3 regions of the Micromonospora zamorensis genome follow, and region 3 is predicted to be linked to each of the others. Evidence: predicted binding sites of a transcription regulator. Region 3 holds the regulator's gene; each other region holds the start of a gene.
What was found. The regulator HrcA, encoded in region 3, represses chaperone genes, less so after heat shock. The targets are predictions, from matches to a motif close to GGTTNGCACNCTCNNNNNGAGNGTGCNAACC.

Region 1 (9,423 bases), 940 kb from region 3:
CCCGATCGCGGTGACCGACCCCGCAGCGGTGAGCGTCCGCTGACCCACTACCTGGGATCTGCCCTGGAGGCCGCGCCCGGCTTTGCCTAGACTCGACGACACAACTGCATACCTCATCCAGAGGGGCTGAGGGATACGGCCCGACGACGCCCCGGCAACCACCCCGCGCGCTCACCGCTGAGCGACCCGCGGGGCAGGTGCCAATTCCGTCCCCGCCGCACCGTGCGATGCGGGGAAAGATGAGAGGACTCTCGACATGACGTCGACGCTCGCCGCCTCCGGCATCGACACCTCCGCCAGCCCCGCCCGCGCCCTGGTCTGTCGCGCCTGTTCGGCGCGCTACCCGCTCGCCGCCCAGCACGCCTGCTACGAGTGTTTCGGCCCGCTGGAGGTCGACTACGACACGGCCGCCCTGGCGACGGTCACCCGCGAGCAGATCGAGGCCGGGCCGAAGAACATCTGGCGGTACGCCGCACTGCTCCCCGCCGGTCAGGACCCGGCCAGCCGGGTCACCCTCGACCCGGGGCTGACCCCGCTGGTGGCGGCCCCGCACCTCGCCGCCGAGCTGGGCATCACCGCGCAGCTCTGGGTCAAGGACGACAGCGCCAACCCCACCCACTCGTTCAAGGACCGGGTCGTCTCGGTGGCGCTCACCGCCGCGAAGGCGCTCGGCTTCACCCGGTTCGCCTGCGCGTCGACCGGCAACCTGGCCAACTCGGTGGCAGCGCACGCCGCCCGCGCCGGGGTGCCCTCGGTGGTCTTCATCCCCAGCGACCTGGAGCAGGGCAAGGTCATCACCACTGCCGTCTACGGGGGCGAGCTGGTCGCCATCGACGGCTCGTACGACGACGTCAACCGGCTCTGTGGCGAGTTGGTGGAGACCGACGAGTTCGAGGACACCGCGTTCGTCAACGTGAACGTCCGCCCGTACTACGCGGAGGGCTCCAAGACGCTCGGCTACGAGGTGGCCGAGCAGCTCGGTTGGCGGATCCCCGCGCAGGTGGTGATCCCGATGGCCAGCGGCGAGCTGCTCACCAAGATTGACAAGGCGTTCTCCGAGCTGGTGGAGATCGGTCTGGTCGAGGCGCCGGTCGGCGGCTGGAAGGTCTTCGGCGCGCAGTCCGCCGGCTGCAACCCGATCGCCACGGCCCTGCACGCCGACACCGACACGATCACCCCGGTCAAGCCCACCGGCATCGCCAAGTCGCTCAACATCGGCGACCCCGCCGCCGGCCTCTACGCGTTGGAGGCGGTCCGTCGCACCGGCGGTTGGATGGAGTACGCCGACGACGACGAGATCCGCGCGGGCATCCGCGACCTGGCCCGCACCACCGGCGTCTTCGCGGAGACCGCCGGTGGGGTGACAGTGGCGGTGCTGCGCAAGCTGGTCGAGTCCGGCCGGCTCGACCCGACGGCGGAGACCGTGGTGTTCAACACCGGCGAGGGTCTGAAGACCATCGACGCGGTGGCCGGTCAGGTCGGGCCTACCCACCACATCAAGCCCTCGCTGCGCGCCGCCCGCGACGCCGGCCTCCTGGGCTGACCCGCTGCCGGTCTTGATCCACTCGGGTTGACGGAAATCGGGGTGTCCGGGCTGACTGGACACCCCGACTTCAGCGAAACTGAGTCGATCACTCCGTAACTGGGTTTTAGCTGTGAGTGTGGAAAACCCGCCGCTACGGACTTGACGGCAGGAACCGGACGGCGCAAGATGCTCCGTGCGGGAGGGCATTTCGCCGAAGACTTTTGAAGTTCTTGCGACCCAACGCCGGAGGCGTTGTGCGAGTGTCCCTCCCGACCAACGTTCGATCGGGCCAGCGAGTAATTCGCTGGCCCGATCGCTTTTGTACGGTGCACGCTCACCGCATGAGCATCACCATCGCGTCGTTCGACGGCGCCGACCGCACCTCGGTCGACGAGGCGTACCGGATCGGCGCGGCGGCCACCGAGGTCGACCTGCCGGACCTCCCACCCTTCTGCCGACGCCGCTTCGACGCGCTGTTCCACACGCCGATGCCCGGCACCGAATCGCTCTGGGCGCTGGCCCGGCTGGACGGCGCGCCGGCCGGCTACCTCCAGCTGGACCTGCCGCAGCTCGACAACACCGACAACGCCACCGCCGAGCTGACGGTGCATCCCGAGCTGCGGCGCCGGGGTGTCGGTCGCGCGCTGCACGAGTACGGCGTACGCCTGCTCCGCGAACGCGGCCGCAAGCGGGTCGTCGCGATGACCGTCTCCGCGCTGCCCGACGGGCCGGCGCGATCAGCGGCGGGAGACGCGTTCGCCGCCACCACCGGCGCCCAGTCGGCGCTGCCCGAGGTGCGTCGCCGCCTCGACGTCGACGCGATCGACCGGATCGCCCTGCGCGCGGCGCTGGCCGAGGCCCGGCCGCGGGCGGAGGGCTATCAATCGGTCTGCTGGCAGGGCTCCACCCCGCAGGAGTACGTGGCGGACATCGCCTACCTGGACGGCCGGTTGCTCATGGACGCGCCCATGGGCGACGTGCAGTGGGACCCGGAGCAGGTGGACGCCGAGCGCATCCGTGGCACCGAGCGCGCCCTGGACGCCCGGGGTCGGCGGCGCTACCACCTCGGGATGCGCCACGAGGCGTCCGGGCGGCTGGTCGCCTGGACCCTGCTGGACGTGAGCGCCTCCACCGACTGGCACTCCTACCAGCAGATCACCATCGTCGACCCGGCCCACCGTGGGCACCGGCTCGGTCTCATCGCCAAGGCGGAGAACCTGCACCACCTGCTGACCCACGAGCCGACGGTCCGCGTCATCGACACCTTCAACGCCGCCAGCAACAGCTACATGGTGGCGATCAACGAGCAACTCGGCTTCCGCCCGGTGGACGCCTGGAACAACTGGCAGCTCACCCTCTGACCCGGGCGGTCACCCGCTGCCGCCGCAGGCAACCGCGGTGCCGTCGGTCATTGGCGCTTCTGCTCCCGAACCCGACTGCGGCATGAGCCGCTGTCGGGCATTCGCGCTACTGCTCGCGGACCGCTCTCAGGCATGATGGCGGGCATGACGGAGACCCCGCAGCCCCTGTACGACAGGCACGCCGACACCCTCAACCGTGCGCTGACCGCGATCACGGAGCGGGGCTACTGGTCCGCCTATCCCGAATCCCCCAGCCCCCGGGTGTACGGCGAGACCGCCGCCGCCGACGGCAAGGCCGCCTTCGAGGCGTACCTCGGTGGTGACTTCCCGCTCGACCAGCCGGGCGCTGGCGACCGGGTCGCCACCGAGACGAGCCCGTTCGGGGTGGAGCTCGCGGTGCGTTACCCGCACGCCGGCCCCGGCGAGCTGGTGAGCGCCGCCTCCGCCGCGCTGCCGGCCTGGCGCGACGCCGGCCCGCAGGCCCGGGTGGGAGTCTGCCTGGAGATCCTCGACCGGCTGCACAAGAACATCTTCGAGCTGGCCAACGCGGTGCAGTTCACCAGCGGGCAGGCGTTCGTGATGGCCTTCCAGGCCGGCGGCGCGCACGCACTGGACCGGGCCCTGGAGGCGCTGGCGTACGCGTACGCCGAGATGACCCGGCACCCGGGCACGGCAGGCTGGGAGAAGGCCGCCGGCAAGGGTGACCCGCTGCGGATGACCAAGACGTTCCACGTGGTGCCGCGTGGGGTGGCGCTGGTGATCGGCTGCAACACCTTCCCGACCTGGAACTCGTACCCCGGGCTGTTCGCCTCGTTGGTCACCGGCAACCCGGTGATCGTCAAGCCGCACCCGCGCGCGGTGCTACCGCTGGCCATCACCGTGAAGTACGCCCGGGAGGTGCTCGCCGAGGCCGGGTTCGACCCGAACCTGATCATGCTGGCGGCTGAGGCGCCCGGTGAGAAGCTCGCCAGCGACCTGGCCCTGCACCGCTCCGTGAAGATCGTCGACTTCACCGGCTCCACGGAGTACGGCGACTGGCTGGAGACGCACGCCCGGCAGGCCTCGGTCTACACCGAGAAGGCCGGTCTGAACACGGTCGTCATCGACTCCACCGACGACTTCGCCGGCATGTGCCGCAACCTTGGTTTCACGCTGACCCTCTACAGCGGCCAGATGTGCACCACCTCGCAGAACATCCTGATCCCGGCCGGCGGCATCGAGACCGACCAGGGTCACAAGAGCTTCGACGAGGTGGCCGGTGGGATCGCCGCAGCGGTCGGCAAGCTCACCGCCGATCCGGCGCGAGGCGTGGAGCTGACCGGCGCCATCGTCAACGACGGGGTGTTGGAACGGCTGGCCGAGGTGACCAAGGTCGGCGAGCCGGTGCTGGAGTCGCGGGTCGTGGCGCACCCGGCGTACGCCGACGCGGTGGTGCGTACCCCGACGATCGTGAAGCTGGCGGCGGACGACGCGGAGACGTACGGCCGGGAGTGGTTCGGGCCGATCTCGTTCGCCATCGCCACCGACTCCACCGCCCAGAGCCTGGAGCTGCTGCGCCGGACGGTCGGCGAGAAGGGCGCGCTCACCGCCGGGGTCTACTCCACCGACGAGGCGGTGCTGGACGCCACCGAGGCGGTCGCGGTCGAGGTCGGGGTGCACCTGTCCTGCAACCTCACCGGCGGGGTCTTCGTGAACCAGTCGGCGGCGTTCTCCGACTTCCACGGCAGCGGGGCCAACGCGGCGGCCAACTCGGCGTTGACCGATGGGGCTTATGTGGCGAACCGGTTCCGGATCGTTCAGTCTCGGCGTCATGTTTGATCTTTAGTTGCGGTGGGGGTTTCCGGGGCAGGCCCGACCCGCTCCGGGCGGTCAGGCTTGATCCCTGCGCGGGTCGGGCTGCCCCGGAAACCCCTTGTGGGCACTGTGGCGCGGGCGCTTCCGGTTTCTTTATTGGGGGGCGTCAGAGTGGTTCTGCCTTGGGATGAGTTCTCTGTTCTAGGCGGGTCGGCGCATCTGTAGCTCGTTCAGGGCTGGGATTTTGGGGTGGGGGACTCGCACGCCGGTGTCCTTGAAGCCCAGCCGCTGGTACGCCCGATAGGCGCGGTCGTTGCCGACCACGACCTCCAGCAGCAGCTCCGGTCGGCCGCACGCCCGGGACCACTCGGCCACCCCGTCGATCAGGTCGCCGAGAAGGCCGCTGCCCCGCCAGGTCGGCGTGACGTACACGGCGTAGATCACGGTCAGCCCAGGCTCGTCCGGGGTGACCGTGCCACCGGCATGCCCGACCAGCCGGCCGCCCGGGTCCGCGACGAACTGCGCGTTGTTCGGGCCGGCCGAGGTGTACGCGACCCGTGCGGCGTACTCGTTGTGCGGTCGGGCCGCCGCGTCCGCCAGGGTCTCCAGGAAGGCCAACGGTGCGTCGGCGAGCATCTCCAGGCGCAGCGCCCGCATCCGGGCGGCGTCCTCCGGCCGGCCCCGGCGGATCTCCGCCCGACGAACGGAGGTCGAGCCCGTATCGGTGGTCATGCCGCATGCCTATCACAGGGCGTGAACGGCATTTTTCGGGTCGGGCCCGATCTTCACCGGCTCGCGGCGCAGCCTCGTCTCCTTCCCCGCTGGCACTCACGTCGATGAATCCGTCGGATCGCCGCGTCGGGTCGACCGGTGCGGCCGGAGCTGGTGTGGAAGCGATCAGGACCATGCCCGATTTGTGGTCGTGCGCGGCTGTCAGTCCTCGTGTAGCGTGCGATTTCGGTCACCTGCTTCAATGGCGGTCATCGATTGCCGGGGTGGTGGTCCGAGGGCGCCCGGCCGCTCCGTGCGCCGGGTCAGGCAGCACCGCGCAGAGTGAGGGAAGTGGCACCGTGGCACAGGGCAGCGTCAAGTGGTTCAACGCCGAAAAGGGCTACGGCTTCATCGCCGTCGACGGCGGTCAGGACGTGTTCGTTCACTTCTCCGCGATCGAGATGGACGGCTACAAGGCGTTGGACGACGGCCAGCGGGTCGAGTTCGAGATCGCCCAGGGCCAGAAGGGCCCCCAGGCGGAGCACGTACGCGTCATCGCCTGACCGTTCCGCACCGGTCGGTCACCGCCTTGGGGGCTGGCGGCACGGGCGCGCAGCCGGGAAGATCGTGAACCGTTCCAGCCGATGCTGAGGAGCGTTCATGACCGACCAGCCACCCTCGTCCACGCCGCCCTACGGGCCGGGTGAGCCAGGCCCGTCCGACCCCACGCAGGGCGCCTGGGGCCCGGCCGGTCAGCCGCCTGGCTCCGTGCCGGGTGTCCCGCCGGCTGGTTGGGATCCTGCGCAGGGTGCCTGGGGCCCGGCCGGTCAGCCGCAGCAGGGGTGGGTGTTCCCGCCCACCGGGGGCTACCCGCCTGGAGCGGGGCCCTACGGTCCGCAGCCGTGGCATCCGGGGCCGCCGGTCAACTGGTACCCGCCGGGTTACGGGTACGACCCGAACGACCCCCTGGTCACTCCACCCGGTGCCGGCCTGGCTGGCTGGTTCAGCCGGTGCTGGGGAGCGCTGGGCCGGGGCTGGCGGCAGCTGGTGCCCATCATGCTGCTGACCCAGGTGCTGCCCGCGGCGGTGCTCTCGGTGATCTCTCTCGGGGCGGACCCGTCGGCGAAGTGGGCCGCCGAGGCCCAGACGAGCACGACCGCCGTCCTGCCGGACAACTTCGCCGTGGAGCTGGTGAGCCTCCTGGTCCTGCTGATCGGCGGCAGCGTGCTGGTCGGGCTGTTGCAGGCCGTCGGGTGGGCCGCCGGCAGTTGGGTGATCACCCAGCAGGCGGCCGGTCAGCCGGGCAGCCTGGATTCCGCGCTGCGCTACGGCATCCGTCGGGCACTCGGGCTGTGGGGGTGGACCCTGCTGATCAGCCTGCTCGTCGGCCTCGGTGCCTGCTTCTGCGTCCTGCCCGGCATCTACCTGGCGTTCGCGCTGAGCATGGCCGGCCCGGTCTACCTCTTCGAACGCCACAACCCGATCGGCCGGTCGTTCCGGATGTTCCACGACCGGCTCGGCCTGCTGCTCGGTCGGGTGGCCCTGGTTGCCCTGGCGGTGATCGTCGGCACCGTGATCCCCGGCGCGCTGGAGGGCGTTGGCACCTCGGCGTTCGGTACGGATCCCTTCGCGTCCCCGGACAGCGCGGTCGGGGCGGTGGTGGTGATCGGGATCACCGCGGTGCTGGCCCTGCCGGCCCACCTCTCCCAGATGATCGGTCTGCTGGTCACGTACGCCGAGCAGCGCGCTCATGAGGCGCCGGTGAACACTCCCGGACTGGCCGCGGAACTCGGCTGAGCGGCCCCATCGTGCTTGCACTCGGCAGGGGAGAGTGCTAAACAAGTCATTGGCACTCGCATACCGTGAGTGCCAACGGTCGGGACGGTGGGGCCAGGTTGTGCCGGTGTGGAGACACCGGGGCAGCACATGGCCGGTCGTCGCGGGCTATCCGGCCCGGCCGAAGGACGTCGTCGTCGCCAGGTGGCGACGTCCCTAGGTGCGCACACCAGGCGGCCCATCCGGGGCACACATCTCGGGTGGCCCGTGAGTGTCCAGGAGGACAACGCCGTATGGCCAAGATGATCGCTTTCGACGAAGAGGCTCGCCGCGGCCTCGAGCGGGGCATGAACCAGCTCGCCGACGCCGTAAAGGTGACCCTCGGCCCGAAGGGCCGCAACGTCGTGCTCGAGAAGAAGTGGGGTGCCCCCACCATCACCAACGATGGTGTGAGCATCGCCAAGGAGATCGAGCTCGAGGACCCGTACGAGAAGATCGGCGCTGAGCTGGTCAAGGAGGTCGCCAAGAAGACCGACGACGTTGCCGGTGACGGCACGACGACGGCGACCGTCCTGGCCCAGGCCCTGGTTCGCGAGGGCCTGCGCAACGTGGCCGCTGGCGCCAACCCGATGGCCCTGAAGCGGGGCATCGAGGCCGCGGTCGCGAGCGTCTCGGAGGAGCTGTCCAAGCTCGCCAAGGACGTCGAGACCAAGGAGCAGATCGCCTCCACCGCCTCCATCTCCGCTGGCGACAGCACCGTCGGCGAGATCATCGCCGAGGCGATGGACAAGGTCGGCAAGGAAGGCGTCATCACCGTCGAGGAGAGCAACACCTTCGGGCTGGAGCTGGAGCTCACCGAGGGTATGCGCTTCGACAAGGGCTACATCTCGGCCTACTTCATGACCGACCCGGAGCGTATGGAGGCCGTCTTCGACGACCCGTACATCCTGATCGCCAACAGCAAGATCTCGTCGGTGAAGGACCTGCTCCCGATCCTGGAGAAGGTCATGCAGTCGGGCAAGCCGCTGCTGATCATCGCCGAGGACCTGGAGGGCGAGGCCCTCGCCACCCTGGTGGTCAACAAGGTCCGTGGCACCTTCAAGTCGGTCGCCGTCAAGGCGCCGGGCTTCGGTGACCGCCGCAAGGCCATGCTGACCGACATCGCCATCCTCGCCGGTGGCCAGGTCATCAGCGAGGAGGTCGGCCTCAAGCTCGACGCCGCCAGCCTCGACATGCTGGGCCGCGCCCGCAAGGTCGTGGTGACCAAGGACGAGACCACCATCGTCGACGGTGCCGGTGACGCCGAGCAGATCCAGGGCCGGGTCAACCAGATCCGGGCCGAGATCGACAAGAGTGACTCCGACTACGACCGCGAGAAGCTGCAGGAGCGGCTGGCCAAGCTGGCCGGCGGCGTTGCGGTCATCAAGGTCGGCGCGGCCACCGAGGTCGAGCTCAAGGAGCGCAAGCACCGCATCGAGGACGCCGTTCGCAACGCGAAGGCCGCCGTCGAGGAGGGCATCGTCCCGGGTGGTGGCGTCGCGCTGGTCCAGGCCGGCAAGACCGCCTTCGACAAGCTCGACCTGGTCGGCGACGAGGCGACCGGTGCGAACATCGTCAAGGTCGCGCTGGACGCCCCGCTGCGGCAGATCGCCGTCAACGCCGGCCTTGAGGGCGGCGTCGTGGTGGAGAAGGTCCGTAACCTCGAAGCGGGTCACGGCCTCAACGCCGCCAACGGCGAGTACGTCGACCTGCTGGCCGCGGGCATCATCGACCCGGCCAAGGTGACGCGCTCGGCGCTGCAGAACGCCGCTTCCATCGCGGCGCTGTTCCTCACCACCGAGGCCGTTGTCGCGGACAAGCCGGAGAAGAACCCGGCTGCCCCGGCTGGCCCGGGTGGCGGGGACATGGACTTCTGAGTCCAGTTCCGACACGGAACGGGGCGGGCCGCTGACGCGGTCCGCCCCGTTCGTCGTCAGGTCGGCAGTGGGCGCTGGTTGCGCCGCTTCTGTGCCCGGTCGTACGGCGGAAGCAGTTTGATCGGCTCGTCCACCATCTCCCGTGACTCCTCGACGACCGCCGACCCGTCGTCGGTGGTCATCTCGGCCAGTTGCTCGGCGTCGCCGTAGTCGAGCCGGTCGAACGGCAGTTGGCCGGGGAGTTCGCCGACCGGTTTCCAGGTGATCGGCGGGCCGTCCTCGGTCTGGTCGTCATCCGTGGTCATGGCTGCCTCCTCTACCGAAACGGTAGGGGGCGTCG
Region 2 (9,423 bases), 620 kb from region 3:
CCAACTCGTCGGCGAGGGCCGAGCCGATCGGCTCGTCCACCCAGCCGGTGGTGGGGCCGAGCCGGACCAAGCCGTCGTCCCGGCGGACCATGCCACAGACCGCGACGCCGGCGCCGACGCAGATCGCGTCCGCCGGCACCAACTGCTGCATCTCCTTGACCGCGCCGGCCAGCAGCGGCGCGGCCTCCGCGGCCAGCAGCCCGCGTGGTCTGTCCAGGTCGCGGCGGTCCAGGACCGCCCCGCCCAACCCGATCCGGGCCGCGCGCAGTCGGTCCACCTCCACCGAGTACGCGTACGCGTAGACCCGGGCCGACTCGGGCCGGACGACAAGTGACGGTCGCCCGGCCCGGCCGGTCTCCTTCGGCGCGCCTTCGCTGACCAGCCCCACCGCGGACAGGTCGGCGGTGAGCGCGCCGATGGTGCTGCGGTTGAGGCCCAGCGTGGTGGTCAGTTCCGCGCGTGTGGTCGCCCCGTGGACGTGCACATGCCTCAGCAGAGCCCCGAGGTTCTGCCGTCGGACGTCATCCTGGCTCGGTCCTGGGCGCATGCCGGTGCTACCTCCCGCGTGGTCAGCGGGTGCCGGTGGCTGCCGCGCGGCGGCGGGAGAGCGCGTCGACGCTGGCCGCGAGCAGCAGTACGACACCGGTGACCACGTACTTGACTCCCGCGGTGTATCCCATCAGGCCCATTCCGTTCTCGATGACCGCGACCACCGCGCCGCCGAGCACGGCGTCGAAGACGCGGCCCTTGCCACCGAACAGGCTGGTGCCGCCGATCACCGCTGCGCCCACCGCGTAGAGCAGTACGTTACTGCCCCCGGTGTTCGGGTCGACCGAGTTGGCCCGGCTGGCCGCCACGATGCCACCAATGGCGGCCATGGACGAGCAGATCACGAAGACGGAGATCCGGATCCGGTCCACTCCGATGCCGGCCCGGCGGGCCGCTTCCCGGTTGCCGCCCACGGCGTAGATGTGCCGGCCGTAGCTGGTGCGCTGCAGCACGAAGGTCCAGATGACCAGCAGCACCGCGATGATCGGCACCACGATCGGCACACCCTTGAGCGAGACGATGAGGACGTTGCGGCTGCGCTCCAGGTTGAGCACGTACACAGCGGTGCCGAGGATGACGGCGAGCCCGGCGATCCGCAGCGCCACCACCGCGATCGGGTCGGTGATCAGACCACGTGCCGCCCGGTTGCGGTGGCGCAGCAGTTGCACCGCCGCGTAGCCGACGACCGCGAGGGCGGTCAGCGCCCAGCCCAACGTGGGGCCGAGGTTGCGGTTGGCGATGGCGACCAGCACGTCGTCGCGGACGGAGATGTTGGTGCCATCCTTGACGAGCAGCAGCACGACGCCCTGGAAGGCGAGGAAGCCGGCGAGGGTGACCACGAAGGACGGAATACCGATCTTCGCGACGAGCATGCCGAGCGTGGTGCCGATGACCACACCGGTGGCGACCGCGGCGAGCACCGCGACCCACCAGGGGTAGCCGAGCACGGTGACCACATTGGCCAGCACCGCCGCGCAGACGCCGCTGGCGAAGCCGGCGGAGAGGTCGATCTCGCCGAGCAGCAGCACGAAGACCAGGCCCATCGCGATCAGCGTGACCGCCGCGCCCTGGGTGAAGAGGTTGGCGAAGTTGCCGGCCGACAGGAACGACGACGGCCGCATGATCGCGAAGACGGTGCAGAGCACGATCAGGCCGAGCACGGCCGGCAACGCGCCGACGTCGCCACCGCGTACCCGACTCAGGTAGTTGCGGACGTGGCCCCCGACGGTCGGCGTCGGTGTGACGGCCGCCGGGCCGTCCTTCCGCACGGCGGTGGTGGTCATCGGACGCCTCCTGAGATCGAGTCGGCCGCCTGCGGGCCGTCGCCGTTGCTGCCCGGGTCGGTGGCGAGGCCGAGCCCGCCCGAGCGCCCGGCGGTGATCAGCTCGACCACCTGGGCGTGGGTGATGTCGGTGGTCTTCACCTGGGCGACCATCTGGCCGAGGTACAGCGCGGCGATCCGGTCGGAGACGGCGAAGACATCGTTCATGTTGTGCGAGATGAGCACCACGGCCAGGCCGTTGTCGGCGAGGCGGCGGACCAGTTCGAGCACCTGCGCGGTCTGTGCCACGCCGAGCGCCGCGGTCGGCTCGTCCAGGATGACCAGCTTGCTGTTCCACAGCACCGCCTTGGCGATCGCCACGGTCTGGCGCTGGCCGCCGGAGAGGCTGGACACGTGCTGGCGCAGCGACGTGACGGTGCGGATGGAGAGCCCTGCCAGGGTCTCGGCGGCGAGTTGTTCCATGGTCGGCTCGTCCAGGACGATGCCGCTGCGCCTCTCCCGACCGAGGAACATGTTCTGCACGATGTCCAGGTTGTCGCAGAGCGCGAGGTCCTGGTAGACGACCTCGATGCCGAGCGTGGCGGCGTCGCGGGGGCTGCCGATGTGCACCGGTTCACCGTTGAACAGGAACTCTCCGGCGTCGGTGGGGTGGATGCCGCTGATGCACTTCACCAGGGTCGACTTGCCGGCGCCGTTGTCGCCGACCAGTGCGGTCACCTCGCCTGGGTGGACGGTCAGGGCGACGTCGCGGAGCACCTGGACGGGACCGAAGCTCTTGTCGATCCCGCGGAGTTCCAGCAGGGGGGTCGCGGACACGGGGTCTCCTTCTCAAGGGAGGGTCGGGGCCCGTCCGGCGGGCGCCGCCCGGCACGGGAGGGTGCTCCCGTGCCGGGCGGCGGTGGTCGTTCCGGCGGGTACTGCAGCGTCGGTCAGCTGATGCCGGCTTCGGCGCAGAACTTGGCGTACGCCGCGGTGCAGACCTGCTCCTTGGTCGCGTAGCCGTCGGCGATGACGTCCTTGACGTTGTCCTTGTAGATGGCCTTCGGGGTGAGCAGCACCGAGGGGACGTCGCGGTCACCGTCCTTCACCGACTGGCCGGTGTCCTTCTTCTCGCCCTTGGCCAGCGCGATGGCCAGGTCCGCGGCGGCCTTGGCCTCTTCCCGGACTGCCTTGTAGACGGTCATGCACTGGTCACCGGCGAGGATGTTCTGCAGGCCCTCCACGCTGGCGTCCTGCCCGGTCACCGGCACCTTGCCGTTGATCTTGTTCTTCTTCAGGATCGAGATGGCGGCGTTGCCGAGAGTGTCGTTGGCGGCCAGCACGCCGTCGATCTTGCCCTTGGTCGCGGTGAGCTGCTGCTCGAAGATGGTCGCGGCGGTGGGGCCGTCCCAGCCCGGCACGGCGTCGTCCGGGCCCTTGGTGTATTCCTTGGAGTCGAACTTCGGCTTGAGCACCGAGTCGTATCCGGCCTTGAACAGGGTGGCGTTGTTGTCGGTGGGGGAGCCGTTCAGGTATGCCACGACCGGGTTCTTGGCGTTCTTCTCGGTCAGGCACTTCGCCAGACCCTCGCCCTGGAGCTTGCCGACGGACTCGTTGTCGAAGCTGACGTAGTACTGGGCGGAGCCGCCGAGGGTGAGCCGGTCGTAGTCGATGGTGGCGACGCCCTGCGACTTGGCCTTGTCGAGCACGGCCTTGCCGGTGCCGGAGTCCAGGTTGACGATCATCAGGGCGGTGACGCCGCTGGTGATCATCTGGTCGGCGATGGTCTGGAAGGCGGCCTTGTCGTTCTGGGCGTTCTGAATGTCGGACTGGACGCCGGCGGCCTTGAACGCCTCCTCCAGGAAGCGGCGGTCCGCCGTCTCCCAGCGGGGGGAGGACTTGCTGTCCGGAAGGATCACGCCGATCTTGGGGGTCTTTTTGGAGTCGGTCGAGCCGGTGCCGGAGTCGTCGCTGCAAGCGGTCAAGCCGCCGGTCGCGAGCAGGCCCACGGCGGCGATGGTGAGGATCCCCTTACGCATGTGCAGGGTCCTTTCGGAGGTGGGGGAGGTGTTGTTTTGTTGTGTCCGGCAACGTATTTCGCGTCACACCGGCTCCACAAGACCGCGCAGGTGCCTAGTTTGTTGGGAGCGATAACAATTCAGCAACGCGGCTGTTACTCCGCGGGTATCCCACGGGGGAGTCGACGTAACGAAGGTCGTCAGTGGGTCTGCAACGGCGCGGTGCGGGCGTCGGTCAGCGCCACCAGATCCGCCGCGGCCAGTTCGAGTTGCAGACCGCGCCGACCAGCCGAGACGTAGATCGTCGGGAATGCCAGCGCGGAGTCGTCCAGCACTGTGGGCAGTCGCTTGCGCTGCCCGAGCGGGCTGATCCCACCACGTACGTAACCGGTCGCCCGCTCGGCGACCGCCCGGTCGGCCAGCGCCGCCCGCTTGCCACCGACGGCCGCCGCGAGCGCCTTCAGATCCAACTCGCCGGTGACCGGAACGACCGCCACGGTCAGTGCGCCGTCGACCTCGGTCACCAGCGACTTGAACACGCGCTCCGGTGGCACGCCGAGCGCCACCGCCACCAACGCGCCGTAGTTCGGGGCGTCCGGTGCCACCCGGTACGGATGGGTGCGGTGCGCCACCCCACGCTTGACCACCAGTGCCGTCGCCGGAGTGCCCTGTCCTGCCACACCGGCGACGCTAGTCGACCGGCCTACCGATCAGCACTGTCGGTGCGCCGGCGACCCGGGTGAGCACCAGGCTCGCCGCCTCGTCGCCGGCCAGCCTAAGGTCGCGCCGAAGCTGCTCCGGGGTGAGCGCGGAACCCCGCTTGAGGATCTCCACCCGGCCCACCCGACGATCCCGCAGCAGTGCCCGCAGGCGCTTGAGCGAGAACGGCAGCACGTCGGTGATCTCCAGGCAGCGTGCGTACGGGGTGCGGATCGGCTGGTCGGCGTAGAGGTAGGCGATGCTCGGATCGCCCAGGGTGGCGTCCAGTTCGGTGGCCAATTCGGCCACGAGGTGCGCGCGCACCACCGCCGGGTCCGGGTCGTACAGGTAGCGACGTGGCGGCCCGACCGGCGCCTCGTCGGCACCCGAGCCGCTGAGCTGGTGGCGGCGTGTCTCGACGCCCCGCTGGCGGTAGAGGGTCGCGCGGCGGGGCACCTCCGCCAGGTCACCACACCAGAGCGCGGCCTCGACCAGGTCGCCATCGACGCCGACCCACTCGGCCTCCGCGCCGGCCGGAATGAGCGCGTGGTCCAGGCCCGGCGCCACCTTCACCACGGTGCGCGGCACCCGCTCGGCCAGCCCGGTCACGAAGTCCCACGGTGGCGAGTAGGCGCGCGGGTCGAAGATCCGTCGCCCGGTGCCGGTGGTGCGGCGGGCCGGGTCGCAGAAGACCCCGTCGACCCGGGAGACGTCGAACGCCGTGGCATCCCCGCACTCGACAGTGAACAGGTCGGCCAGCCCGGCCGCGTCGGCGTTGGCGGCGGCCATCGCGGCGGTCACCGGGTCGGCCTCCACCCCGTACACCCGGATGCCGGCGCGGGCGGCGGCCAGCGCGTCGGCGCCGAGGCCGCATCCAAGGTCGGCCAGGGTGCGCACGCCGGCCGCGTGGAGCCGGGCGGCCCGCCGGTCGGCGACCACCCGGCGGGTGGCCTGCTCCAGCCCTGGGCGGGTGAGGAACATCCCAGCGGCTGCCGGGCCGAACTTGCCGACCGCCCGGTGGCGCAGCTCAGCCTGGGTGAGCGCGGCCGCGGCGAGCGTCGGCGGCACCCCGGCCGCGCGCAGGGCCGACGCCGCAGCCAGTGGATCACCGCCGGCCAGCCCGGCCGCCGCCGTGAGCGCGGCCGACCCCTCGGGGGTACGCAGCGCCGCCAGCTGATCGAGATCCACCCGGTCATTGTCCGGGTAGACCCGGAAATCTGGGCTGGCGGGGCGCGACTCGCTGGCACTCTCCTTGACGGAGTGCTAGCCACGGAATAACCTGCGATTAGCACTCTCACCCTGAGGGTGCCAGCTTCCGGGTCTCGCGACCCGGGGGCGCACGCCAGGCGGACCGGCACCCGCGACGACGGCCCCGCCCGGTGGCATGAGGCAGATTGACGCTGGTCGGCCCCGCCGGCCAGCAACGAAACCAGTACCCCAGGAGGGTATGCCCGTGACTACCGCGACCAAGGTTGCGATCAAGCCGCTCGAGGACCGCATCGTGGTCCAGGCGAACGAGGCTGAGACCACCACGGCGTCGGGCATCGTGATCCCCGACACCGCCAAGGAGAAGCCGCAGGAGGGCACTGTCCTCGCTGTCGGCCCGGGCCGCGTCGACGACAACGGCAACCGGGTTCCGGTTGACGTGCAGGTCGGCGACACCGTCCTCTACTCGAAGTACGGCGGCACCGAGGTCAAGTACGCCGGCGAGGAGTACCTGGTGCTCTCCGCCCGCGACGTCCTCGCGGTCATCGAGAAGTAAGCAACCGATCAGTGCCACTGCCCCGGTCCGGCTCGCCGGGCCGGGGCAATGGCGCTTCGAAGGGACATAAATGGCGAAGATCCTGAGCTTCTCGGACGACGCCCGGCACCTGCTGGAGCACGGTGTCAACGCCCTCGCGGACGTGGTCAAGGTCACCCTCGGCCCGCGCGGGCGCAACGTCGTCCTGGACAAGAAATTCGGTGCGCCGACGATCACCAACGATGGTGTGACCATCGCCAAGGAGATCGAGCTCACCAACCCGTACGAGAACCTTGGCGCGCAGCTGGTCAAGGAGGTGGCGACCAAGACCAACGACGTCGCCGGCGACGGGACCACCACCGCGACCGTGCTGGCCCAGGCGATGGTTCGCGAGGGTCTGCGCAACGTGACCGCCGGGACCAACCCGGCCGGCCTCAAGCGGGGCATCGACGCGGCGGCCGCCAAGGTCTCCGAGGCGCTGCTCGGCCGTGCCGCCGAGGTCACCAGCAAGGAGTCGATCGCGAACGTGGCGACGATCTCCGCGCAGGATGCCACGATCGGCGACCTGATCGCCGAGGCGATGGAGCGGGTCGGCCGCGACGGTGTCATCACCGTCGAGGAAGGCTCCATGCTCACCACCGAACTGGACGTGACCGAGGGTCTCCAGTTCGACAAGGGCTTCATCTCGCCGAACTTCGTCACCGACCTGGAGAGCCAGGAGTCCGTCCTTGAGGACGCGTACATCCTGGTCACCACCCAGAAGATCTCGGCGATCGAAGAGCTGCTGCCGCTGCTGGAGAAGATCCTGCAGAACAGCAAGCCCCTGCTGATCATCGCCGAGGACGTGGACGGCCAGGCGCTCTCCACCCTGGTGGTCAACTCGCTGCGCAAGACCCTCAAGGTCTGCGCGGTCAAGGCCCCGGGCTTCGGTGACCGGCGCAAGGCGATGCTCCAGGACATCGCGATCTCCACGGGTGCCGAGCTGGTCGCCCCGGAGCTGGGCTACAAGATCGACCAGGTCGGCCTGGAGGTGCTCGGCACCGCTCGGCGCGTCGTGGTCGACAAGGAGAACACCACGATCGTCGACGGCGGCGGCCAGAAGGCTGACGTCGCCGACCGGGTGTCCCAGATCCGCAAGGAGATCGAGGCCTCCGACTCCGACTGGGACCGGGAGAAGCTGGCCGAGCGGCTGGCGAAGCTCTCCGGTGGCATCGCCGTCATCAAGGCTGGCGCGGCCACCGAGGTCGAGATGAAGGAGCGCAAGCACCGCATCGAGGACGCCATCGCGGCGACCAAGGCTGCGGTCGAGGAGGGCACTGTGCCCGGCGGCGGCGCCGCCCTGGTGCAGATCCGTTCGGTGCTCGACGACGACCTGGGCTTCACTGGCGACGAGAAGATCGGTGTCTCGGTCGTGCGCAAGTCGCTCGTCGAGCCGCTGCGCTGGATCGCCCAGAACGCCGGTCACGACGGCTACGTCGTGACGCAGAAGGTCGCCGACCTGGAGTGGGGCAACGGCCTCGACGCCGCCAAGGGCGAGTACGTCGACCTCGTCAAGGCCGGCATCATCGACCCGGTGAAGGTGACCCGCAACGCGGTCACCAACGCCGCCTCGATCGCCGGTCTGCTGCTCACCACGGAGAGCCTCGTGGTCGAGAAGCCGGAGCAGGCGGAGCAGTCCGCCGGCGGCGGCCACGGCCACGGTCACGGCCACCAGCACGGCCCGGGCTTCTGACCCGGTAGCGACACCCGTTCCGGGGCACACCGTCGCACGACGGTGTGCCCCGGAACGTCTTATGGGTCTGTTACCGACGCTGCCGTTGTTGGCGAGTGGACCGGATGATCGCGCACACTGGGCCGATGAGCACCACGTCGCGGCGCTACGCCGCGCTGGCCGGGATCACCGCCGCCGCCGTCGCGATCGGAATCGCCGAACCGGTGGCGGTCCTGACCGGCCCCCGGTCGGCACCGCTGGTCGCGGTCGGCGGGGTGGTCGTCGACGCCGTCCCCGAGTCGCTGAAGCAACTCGCCATCGACCTCTTCGGCACCGCCGACAAGATCGCGCTGCTGGTCGGTACGGGCCTGTTGCTGGGAGGGTTCGCGGCGCTGTTCGGTGTGCTGGCGGTCCGGCGGCTGGCATTCGGCCTGGCCGGCATCGCCGCGTTCGGCGTCATCGGTGTGGCCGCCGCGCTGACCCGTTCCGGTGCGGACACCGCCGACGCGCTGCCGTCGCTTGTCGGCGCCGGCCTCGGCGGCCTGGTGCTCTGGCTGTTCATCGACGGCCCGTTCGAGCTGGACCCCTGGCCATGGTCACCGCCCACGCCGATCGCGCCGCCCGCCGGGTCGGTGCCGCCTGCTGGGTCGGTGCCGCCTGCGGGTCCGGCGCGGGGGTCGCGGGCCGAGCCGCCTTCGCCGACGCCCGAGGGCCTGCCGGTGCCGGTGACTCCCGCCGCGCCGGTGTCGCCTGCTGGCCCGGTGGCGCCCGCTGCGCCGGTGGCTCCGGGCGGGCAACCCGCGGCCAGGGCTGCGGAAGTCGACCCCGAGTCGCGGCGGCGGTTCCTCACCAGCAGCGGGGTTCTGCTCGGAACCGCCGTGGCGGCAGGTCTCGGTGGGCGCTGGCTGGCCGGCCGACGTGGGGTGTCCGCCGCTCGGGACGCGATCCGGCTGCCCGCGCCGGTCGCCCCCGCAGCGGCCGTACCCGCTGGCGCGGACCTCTCGCTGGCGCAACTCGCGCCGTACGTCACCTCGAACCTCGGGTTCTACCGGATCGACACCGCGCTGGTGGTACCCCAGGTGGACCCGGACAGCTGGCGGCTGCGGATCCACGGGCGGGTCGGCACCGAGCGCACCTACACCTACGCCGACCTGCTGGCCCGGCCGCTGGTCGAGCGGTACGTCACGTTGGCCTGCGTCTCCAACGAGGTGGGCGGTGACCTGATCGGCAACGCCCGCTGGCTCGGCGTACCCCTGCGGGAACTGCTCGACGAGGTCGAGCCGGATGCGGACGCCGACCAGGTCGTCGGCCGGTCGGTCGACGGCTGGACCTGCGGCACCCCCACCGCCGCGCTGCGCGACGGGCGGGACGCGCTGCTGGCGGTCGGCATGAACGGCGAGCCTCTGCCCGTCGAGCACGGCTTCCCGGTCCGGATGGTGGTGCC
Region 3 (9,423 bases):
GCGTGCCGGGCGACGGCGAGCACGGCGTCAGTGTCGACGTCGACACCGGACTCGTTGGCGATCTCGATGGACAACTGCTTTCCTCTGCTTTAGCGGCGACGGCCGGCCCGGCCGCCCTGGGCGGGTCGCCCGGGCACGGCGTGGACGCCCTGCGCCTGCTGGTTCTCCCGCTCGGCGTCCCAGCGGGCGTACGCGTCGACGATCTCCCCGACCAGACGGTGGCGGACCACGTCGGTGCTGGACAACTGGGCGAAGTGCACGTCGTCGACGTTTCCCAGGATCTCCCGGACGACCCGCAGGCCGCTGCTCGTCCCGCCGGGAAGGTCCACCTGGGTGACGTCACCGGTCACGACGATCTTGGAGTTGAAGCCGAGTCGGGTGAGGAACATCTTCATCTGCTCGGGCGTCGTGTTCTGCGCCTCGTCCAGGATGATGAACGCGTCACTCAGCGTCCGGCCCCGCATGTATGCCAGAGGCGCGACCTCGATCGTGCCCGCGGCCATCAGCTTGGGGATCGTCTCCGGGTCGAGCATCTCGTGCAGCGCGTCGTAGAGCGGACGCAGGTACGGGTCGATCTTCTCGTTGAGCGTGCCGGGCAGGAAGCCCAGTCGCTCACCCGCCTCCACCGCCGGCCGGGTCAGGATGATCCGGTTGACCTGCTTGGCCTGCAACGCCTGGACGGCTTTCGCCATCGCCAGGTAGGTCTTGCCGGTGCCGGCCGGGCCGATGCCGAAGACGATGGTGTTCGAGTCGATCGCGTCGACGTAGCGCTTCTGACCGAGCGTCTTGGGGCGGATGGTGCGCCCGCGACGGGAGAGGATGTTGAGCGTCAGAACCTCGGCGGGCCGCTCGGCGGTGCCCTGCTCGAGCATGCCGACGGTACGCCGGACGGCGTCAGTGGTCAGGGTCTCGCCTTTCTCGATGAGTTCGAGCAGCTCACTGAAGACGCGCTCGGCGAGGGCGTTGTCCGCGGGCTCACCGGTGATGGTGATCTCATTGCCGCGAACGTGCACGTCACTGGCGACCGAGCGTTCGACGAGTCGGAGGATCTCGTCGCCTGCGCCGAGCAGATTGACCATGATCTTCGAGTCGGGCACGGTGATCCTGGTCTGCACCCGGGGCGGGCCGGGAGGTGGGGTGCCGGTCATAGGTCGGGCCCGTAGGGCCCTGCGCCACCTGCTCTCGATCTCGGCGCCGGCCTGCTGGCCTGGCGTGCGGACGTTACACCCATCGTATCCGTTCAACGCGGGCCGCATCGCGCCCATTTCCGCTGGCCGCGATCAACTGCCGGCCCGGAAGTCGTACCCCTCGAAGGTCTCCTGGTGGCGGGTGAACCGGTACGTCGCCCAGTGCATCCGGACCACCGCCCCGGCCTCGTCCCGGGTCAGCCGCAGCAGCTCACCGGCCTCCCGACCGGAGGCGGTGCGGAACACGTCCGGCTGGTCCGGCAGGGGCGTGAAGATCGCCGGCGGGCGTCCGGCGGCGTCACCGGCCCCGCTCGCCCGCAGGGCACCGTCGCGCCAGGAGAACACGTACTCGAAACCCTCCCCCCACCAGCGACCAAGCGCGCCCCGCAGGGCCGCCGGGGCGGGTGCCCCCGGTCGCCATGGCTCGATCTCGGCCGGGTCGTGCTCGACCGCCGCGGCGAGCAGCCGGTGCGGCAGGTCGAACAGTTCGGCCGCCGTGCCGGACGAGCCGAGCACCGCGGCACCCATCGCGCCGGCCGTGCCGTCGCCGCCCCGCCGGCCGTACACCCCAGCGAGGAAACCGGGCATGGCCCCGTCGTGCCCCACGTGCATCACCCGCTCCCCCTGCGGGACGAGGATCAGGCCGAGCCCGAAGCCCGCGCCCCAGAGCGTCTCGTCGGTGGTGGTCAGCGGCCAGCGCATCTCGTCCAGGGTGGTGGGGGCGAGCACCGTGCCGGTCGGGTCCAGTGCCGCCGGGTCGGCCAGGAACGCGGCCCAGCGCGCCATGTCGGTCGCGGTGCTCCAGAGCTGGGCGGCCGGGCCGACCGCGCCGAAGTCGGTCGGCGGCTCCGGGTGCGCCTCGTCGGAGTACGCGTCGACCAGGAAGCCGGTGGCCGCCGTCGGCCGAGGGGTCACCGTGGTGTCGGTCAGCCCCAGCGGCGTGAGGATCCGCTCGGTGAGCGCCTGCGCCCAGCTCTCGCCGCGCAGCCGGGCGACCAGTTGACCGAGCACGGCCAGGCCCAGGTTGGAGTAGTGGAACCGCCGTCCGGTCGGCAGCACCCGCTCGGCCCGGTCCAGCTCTGCCACCAACTGGTCGGCGTCCGGTGCGCGCAGGCTGTCCCAGACGTCGCCGAACGGCTCGCGTTGCAGACCGGCGGTGTGCGACAGCAGCCGGCGCACGGTCAGCTCGCCATGTGCGGGAAGGTCCAGGTGCCGGCCCACCGGGTCGTCCAGGTCCAGCAGCCCGTCGTCGCGGCACTGGAGGGTGAGGGCCGCGGTGAAGGTCTTGGTGACCGAGCCGATCCGGAACTGGGTGTCCGACCCCAGCGGGCTGTCGGTGCCGGTCTCGCCGACGGTGCAGCTCCAGAGCGGGCGGTCGGCCCGGTGCAGCGCCGCCGACACCGCCGGCACCCGGGCGTCGGCCTGCACCCGCCGGACCAACCGACCCAGGCGCTCATCCACCCGGCCGTCCGGCGCCGGTCCTGCGCTCACGTCAGGTCCCGGGCGAGCATCGGGCCGAGCGGCGCGCCACCGAGCAGATGTGCGTGCACGTGGAACACCTCCTGACCGCCGTACGCGCCGGTGTTGAACATCAACCGGAAGCCGTCGCCGAGCAGGCCCTCGTCCTCCGCCACCGCGGCGGACGTCGCCAGCACATCGGCGGCCAGCGCAGGGTCACCCTGGGCGAGCGTGGCGACGTCGGCGTAGTGCTCCTTCGGAATGACCAGGACGTGCACCGGCGCCTTCGGGTCGATGTCGCGGAAGGCGAGCGTGGTGTCGGTCTCCCGGACCACGGTGGCCGGGATCTCCCCGGCGACGATGCGGCAGAACAGGCAGTCGGATCCCATCGGGGCAGTGTAAGGACTAACGGGCCGGGGGCGCCCCGGCGCAGCATGCGCCGCCGGCCTGTTCGCAGGAGAGACCGGCTGAGGCAGGATGGCCGGCATGACGGATCGGGCGGTACTCGTGACGGGGGCCTCGCGCGGCATCGGCCGTGCGGTGGCGACGGCGTTCGCGGTCGGTGGCGACCGGGTGGCGATCCACCACCGCGACTCGGCCGACGCGGCCGAACAGCTGCGCGCGCAGTTGCCCGGCACCGGGCACGTGGTGGTCCGCGCGGACCTCACCGACCCGGACGCCGTCCGGGTCATGGTCGACGGGGCCGCCGAGCTGCTCGGCGGGTTGGACGTGCTGGTCAACAACGCCGGGACGTACGGCGACCGGGACGAGCCGCACCCGATCTTCGGCACCTCCTACGAGCAGTGGCAGCAGCGCTGGCGGCGGGTGGTGGAAACCAACCTCACCGGAGCCGGCAACGTCACCTGGTGCGCCGCCCAGCACATGCGCGAACGCGGTGGGCGGATCGTCAACGTCTCGTCCCGTGGCGCGTTCCGGGGCGAGCCGGACCAGCCCGCGTACGGCGCCAGCAAGGCGGGTCTGAACGCGCTGGGTCAGTCGCTCGCCGTGGCGCTCGCGCCGTACGGCATCACTGTCGCCACCGTCGCGCCGGGTTTCGTGGCGACCGACATGACCACCGAGCACCTGCGCGGCGAGCACGGTGCGGCGATCCGGGCGCAGAGCCCGTTCGACCGGGTGGCCGAGCCGGAGGAGATCGCGGCCGCGGTGCACTGGCTGGCCTCGCCGCAGGCCGAGTGGGCCTCCGGCACGATCGTCGACCTCAACGGCGCCTCCTACCTGCGCAGCTGACGGCGGAACAGCTGCCCACATCACCCGGCCAGGGGGTGGTTCGCGGCACGAGGGCGGGTAAGTCTCTGCGACATGGCCGACTCCGCGCTGCTGGATCTCACCGCCGACTACCAGGTGGCCGATGGCCACGACGACGACCCCGTCCTGCTCCGACCCGACGGGACGCCCGTCGAGACCTGGCGGGAGGACTACCCGTACGACGAACGGATGGACCGCGACGAGTATGACCGCGACAAGCGGCTGCTCCAGATCGAGCTGCTCAAGCTCCAGGACTGGATCAAGGAGTCCGGCGAGCGTCTGGTGATCGTCTTCGAGGGTCGGGACGCGGCCGGCAAGGGCGGCACCATCAAACGTTTCATGGAACACCTCAACCCGCGTGGGGCGTCGGTGGTGGCGCTCGCCAAGCCGGACGAGCGGGAGGCCGGCCAGTGGTACTTCCAGCGGTGGATGGCGCACCTGCCGGCGGCCGGTGAGATCGTGCTGTTCGACCGTTCCTGGTACAACAGGGCCGGCGTCGAGCGGGTGATGGGCTTCTGCTCCCGCAAGGAATACCTGGAGTTCCTGCGTCAGGCCCCGGAGCTGGAGCGGATGCTGGTGCGCTCGGGCATCCGGCTGGTCAAGTTCTGGTTCTCCGTCTCGCAGAACGAGCAGCGCACCCGGTTCGCGATCCGCCAGGTCGACCCGGTCCGGCAGTGGAAGCTGTCCCCGATGGACATCGCGTCGCTGGACCGGTGGGACGAGTACACGGAGGCCAAGGAGGCGATGTTCTTCTGGACCGACACCGCCGACGCGCCGTGGACGGTGGTGAAGAGCAACGACAAGAAGCGGGCCCGGCTGGAGGCGATGCGTCACGTGCTGCACCGCTTCGACTACGCGGGCAAGGACCCCGAGGTGGTCGGCACGCCCGACCCACAGATCATCGGGCCGGCCGGGCTGGACCTGACGCCGGAGGAAGAGGTGGTGCCGGTGTTCCCCCGCCCGTAAACGAGCCAGCAGCCGACGGGCTACCAGCGGCCGAGGCGGGTGGCGAGCACGCTGAGCGCCGCCACTCCGGCGGTCGAGGTACGCAGCACCGCCGGCCCGAGCCGCACCGGCCGGCCGCCGGCCTCACGGAACGCGGTCAGCTCGGCCGGGGCGATGCCACCCTCGGGGCCGACCACCAGGACGATCTCACCGGTGGCCGGCAGGTCGGCGGTGGTGAGCCGCTCGTCGGCCTCCTCGTGCAGCACGAACCCGGCGGCGGCACCGGCGATCCGGCGGGCCACAGTGGCTGTCGACTCGTCCGGCGCGCCGGCCACCACCGGCAGCCACGGCCGGCGGGCCTGCTTGGCCGCCTCCCGGGCGGTCGCCACCCACTTCTCCCGGGCCCGTACGCCCCGGTCACCGCGCCACTGGGCCACCGAGCGCGACGCCGCCCAGGGCACGATCTCGTCGACGCCGACCTCGGTCATCGCCTGCACGGCCAACTCGCCCCGGTCGCCCTTCGCGATGCCCTGCACGGTGACGATCCGGGGTACGGGCGCGTCCGCGTACCCCCGGGAGGTGATGGTGACCTCCAGGGTGCCCCGGCCGACGGCGGTGACCACGGCGGCAGCCGTGCCACCCCGGCCGTCGGCGAGCAGCAGCTCCTCGCCGACGCGCAGCCGCTGCACTGTGGCGGCGTGGTGCCCCTCGGGGCCGTCCAGGGTCAGCGCGTCGCCGGTGGGCAGCGCCTCGACCAGGAACAGCGGCGCGGACACCTCAGGCGTGCCCGTTGAACGCGTCGCGCATCCGGGAGAAGAAGCCGCCCTGCTTGGACAACTCGGCGACCTCCTCACCGCGGGTCTTGGCGAAGTCGCGCAGCATCTTTTCCTGGTCGGGGTCGAGCTTGGTCGGCGTCCGCACGTCCAGGTGCACGTAGAGGTCGCCTCGGCCGGTGCCGCGCAGGTGGGGTACGCCCCGGGCGCGCAGCCGCAGCGTGCTGGCCGGCTGGGTGCCGGCCTTGACGTCGACCGTCTCCTCGCTGTCCAGGGTCTTGATGGTGAGCCGGGTGCCCAGTGCCGCCGCGGTCATCGGCACGGTGACCCGGCAGTGCAGGTCGTCGCCCTTGCGGGAGTAGACGTCGTGCGGCCGCTCGTGGATCTCCACGTAGAGGTCGCCGGCGGTGCCGCCACCCGGGCCGACCTCACCCTGCTGGGCGAGCCGGATCCGCATGCCGTCCTCGACGCCGGCCGGGATCTTGACGGTCAGCGAGCGGCGGGTGCGCACCCGGCCGTCGCCGGCGCAGGTGGGGCAGGGGTGCGGGATGGTCGTGCCGTAGCCCTGGCACACGGTGCACGGCCGGGCGGAGACCACCTGGCCGAGGAAGGTGCGCTGCACCGACTGCACCTCGCCGCGCCCGGCACACGCCTCGCAGGTCGCCAGGTGGGTGCCGGCCGCCGTGCCGGCGCCGGAGCAGGTGGTGCACAGCACTGCGGTGTCGACGGTGATCGGGGCCTCGACGCCGAACGCCGTCTCGTGCAGGTCCAGTTCGAGGCGCAGGATCGCGTCGGCGCCCGGCCGGGTACGCGGACGCGGACCACGGGCGCCGCCCGCGGCACCGCCGAAGAACGCGTCCATGATGTCCTGGAAACCGACGAACGGGCCGGCACCACCAGGACCTCCGGGGCCTCCGGCACCGCCGCCGCCCGGGGCGAGCGGGTCGCCACCCAGGTCGACGATCTGCCGCTTCCGGTCGTCCGAGAGGACCTCGTACGCGGCGTTGATGTCCTTGAACTTCTCCTGAGCCTCCGGGTCCGGATTGACGTCCGGGTGGAACTGGCGCGCCAGCTTGCGGTAGGCGCGCTTGATCTCGTCATCGGAGGCTTCCCGGCTCACACCGAGAATGCCGTAGTAGTCCCTGGCCACTGCGTTCCGTGTCCTCATGTTCGTCTCGCGTTGTGCCGGTCGGCGGCCGCAGCCGGCCGCATCGGCCCTGACCAATCAGTTCTGGGCCAGCAACTCGCCCACGTAGCGTGCCACGGCGCGAACCGTGGCGATGTTGCCGGGGTAGTCCATCCGCGTGGGCCCCAGCACCCCCAGGCCGCCGACGATCGTGGCGCCCGGGCCGTAGCCGGTGCTGACCACGGAGGCGGCCCGCAGGTTGTCGAACTCGTTCTCGTCGCCGATCAGCACCCGGGTCGTGCTGGGCTCGGTCTCGCCGATGAGCTTGAGCAGGACGACCTCCTCCTCCAGCGCCTCGAGGATCGGTCGCAGGGAACCCTGGAAGTCGAGCAGGCCACCCCGGGTGAGGTTGGCGGTGCCGGCCAGGGCGATGCGTTCCTCGTGCCGCTCGACCAGGGTCTCCAGCAGCACAGTGGCGAGCGTGGTCATGGCCGGACGCAGCTTGGGCGACGACTCCTCGACCAGCGCCTGCACCAGCGGCGGCGTGTCGGACAGCCGGGCGCCGGCGAGCTTCTCGTTGACCAGTCGGCGCAGGTCGGTGACGTCGTCGGCGGGCACCGGACCGGGCAGCTCCACCAGACGTTGCTCCACCCGCCCGGTGTCCGCGATCATGACGACCATCAGTCGGGTGGTGGAGATCGGCACCAGCTCCAGGTGACGCACCGAGGAGCGGGCCAGGCTCGGGTACTGCACGACGGCGACCTGCCGGGTGAGCTGGGCGAGCAGGCGCACGGTGCGGTGCACCACGTCGTCGAGGTCGACCGCGCCGACCAGGAAGCGCTCGATGGCCCGGCGTTCGGCTGGGCTGAGCGGCTTGACCCGGGACAACCTGTCGACGAAGAGTCGGTAGCCGCGGTCGGTGGGCACCCGGCCGGCACTGGTGTGCGGCTGCCGGATGTAGCCCTCCTCCTCCAGCACGGCCATGTCGTTGCGGACCGTGGCCGGGGAGACCCCGAGCTGGTGCCGCTCGACCAGCGCCTTGCTGCCGACCGGCTCCTGGGTGGAGACGTAGTCTTCGACGATGGCGCGGAGCACGGCGAGTTTCCGGTCGTCGAGACCCATCCTCCGCACCTCCTGTCGCACGTCGGCCGCCGGCGTCCTCGGCCGGCCGGGCCGTCCTGGCACTCGACTGTAACGAGTGCCAGTCTACGTCGGCGTGCCCGCCAGCGCGATGATCAACGGCTGTCCGTCGGTGCGGTCCGCGCCACCCCGCCGGGCCGATCGACCCTCACGACCGGGCGGTGTCGCGCTGGTGCCGCGTTGCCACGTGCCCCTACGGTGGCATCCATGACTGAACCTCCTCGCCCTCCCGGCGCGGGTGACCCCGGTAACTACCCGCCGGAGCCGCCCACCGCACCACTGTCCGGGGCACCCGGCCCGGGCGGCTATCCCCCGCCCGGTGGCTATCCCCCGCCCACCGGTGACCAACCGCCGTCAGGCGGCTACCCTCCGGCGGGTGGCTATCCCCCGCCCGGCGGCTATCCCCCGCCCGGTGGCGGCTACCCGACCGGCGGCGCCTACGGCGGCCCTGGCGGCTTCGCCAACAACGAGGACAAGACCTGGGCGCTGATCGCCCACTTCGGCGGCGCCGTCGGCATGATCGTCAGCGGCGGTGTGCTCGGCTGGATCGCCCCGCTGGTGGCGATGCTGGCACGTGGCAGCCAGTCCCCGACGGTGCGGGCGCACGCCGTGGCGGCGCTCAACTTCCAGCTCATCTGGTCGATCGTCGGCCTGGTCGGCTGGGTGTTGACCTGCATCCTGATCGGCTTCATCGGGGTCGGCGCAGCCGTCATCCTCGGTCTCGTGTTCGGCATCATCGCCGGAATCAAGGCCAACGAGGGGCAGCTCTACCGCTACCCGCTCTCCGCGAACTTCATCAAGTGATGCCGGGTCGGCCGCTCCCCCGGCCGGCCCGCACCACCGAAACGGCCCGCCCACTCAGGGCAGCAGGTCACGCACGACCGCGTCGGCGAGCAGCCGCCCGCGCAGGGTGAGCACCGCCCGGCCGGCCGCGTACTCGTCGGCGGCCAGCAGGCCGTCGGCCAGGGCCCGCTCGGCGCCCGCCCGGCCGGTGGCGTCGAGCACCGCCAACGGGAGGCCGCTGGCGAGGCGCAGCCGGAGCATCACGTCCTCCATGTGCGCCTCGTCGCCGGTGAGCACCTCCCGGGCCAGGCCGGGTGACGCGCCCGCCGCCAACCTCTGGGCGTACGCCGTGGGGTGTTTGACGTTCCACCAGCGCACCCCGCCGACGTGGCTGTGCGCCCCCGGCCCCAGCCCCCACCAGTCCGCGCCGGTCCAGTAGAGCAGGTTGTGCCGGCAGCGGGCGTCGTCGGTGCGCGCCCAGTTGGAGACCTCGTACCAGGAGAGCCCGGCGGCGTCGAGCGCGGCCTCCGCGGCCAGGTAGCGGTCCGCGGCCACGTCGTCACTGGGGTACGCCAGTTCGCCGCGCCGCATCCGGGCGGCGAGCCGGGTGCCGTCCTCGACGATCAGGGCGTACGCGCTGACGTGGTCCACCCCGGCGGCGACGACCTGCTCCAGCGAGGCGGCGAAGTCCTCGGTGCGCTCCCCCGGGGTGCCGTAGATCAGGTCCAGGTTGACGTGCTCGAAC

Region 1: a site for HrcA is predicted at 7,236-7,266, ahead of groL (chaperonin GroEL). Genes of this name have one in related genera too.
Region 2: a site for HrcA is predicted at 5,811-5,841, ahead of groES (co-chaperone GroES). Genes of this name have one in related genera too.

Annotation. Positions count from the first base shown of each region.
Region 1 is NZ_LT607755.1:5,769,323-5,778,745, reverse strand. It holds gene GA0070619_RS25780 (DMT family transporter) at 1-43, shown strand, start outside; SAM riboswitch class I at 111-246, shown strand; gene thrC (threonine synthase) at 257-1,543, shown strand; gene GA0070619_RS25770 (GNAT family N-acetyltransferase) at 1,867-2,886, shown strand; gene paaN (phenylacetic acid degradation protein PaaN) at 3,031-4,704, shown strand; gene GA0070619_RS25760 (GNAT family N-acetyltransferase) at 4,882-5,412, opposite strand; gene GA0070619_RS25755 (cold-shock protein) at 5,751-5,954, shown strand; gene GA0070619_RS25750 (hypothetical protein) at 6,052-7,188, shown strand; gene groL (chaperonin GroEL) at 7,461-9,083, shown strand; gene GA0070619_RS25740 (hypothetical protein) at 9,140-9,388, opposite strand.
Region 2 is NZ_LT607755.1:5,445,273-5,454,695, reverse strand. It holds gene GA0070619_RS24195 (ROK family protein) at 1-547, opposite strand, end outside; gene GA0070619_RS24190 (sugar ABC transporter permease) at 570-1,832, opposite strand; gene GA0070619_RS24185 (ATP-binding cassette domain-containing protein) at 1,829-2,647, opposite strand; gene GA0070619_RS24180 (sugar ABC transporter substrate-binding protein) at 2,761-3,849, opposite strand; gene ybaK (Cys-tRNA(Pro) deacylase) at 4,029-4,508, opposite strand; gene GA0070619_RS24170 (THUMP-like domain-containing protein) at 4,519-5,715, opposite strand; gene groES (co-chaperone GroES) at 5,975-6,289, shown strand; gene groL (chaperonin GroEL) at 6,360-8,000, shown strand; gene GA0070619_RS24155 (molybdopterin-dependent oxidoreductase) at 8,126-9,423, shown strand, end outside.
Region 3 is NZ_LT607755.1:4,829,721-4,839,143, forward strand. It holds gene ybeY (rRNA maturation RNase YbeY) at 1-74, opposite strand, end outside; gene GA0070619_RS21240 (PhoH family protein) at 90-1,148, opposite strand; gene GA0070619_RS21245 (serine hydrolase domain-containing protein) at 1,281-2,678, opposite strand; gene GA0070619_RS21250 (histidine triad nucleotide-binding protein) at 2,675-3,034, opposite strand; gene GA0070619_RS21255 (SDR family NAD(P)-dependent oxidoreductase) at 3,132-3,893, shown strand; gene ppk2 (polyphosphate kinase 2) at 3,966-4,877, shown strand; gene GA0070619_RS21265 (16S rRNA (uracil(1498)-N(3))-methyltransferase) at 4,898-5,632, opposite strand; gene dnaJ (molecular chaperone DnaJ) at 5,634-6,779, opposite strand; gene hrcA (heat-inducible transcriptional repressor HrcA) at 6,855-7,877, opposite strand; gene GA0070619_RS21280 (DUF4870 domain-containing protein) at 8,103-8,699, shown strand; gene hemW (radical SAM family heme chaperone HemW) at 8,754-9,423, opposite strand, start outside.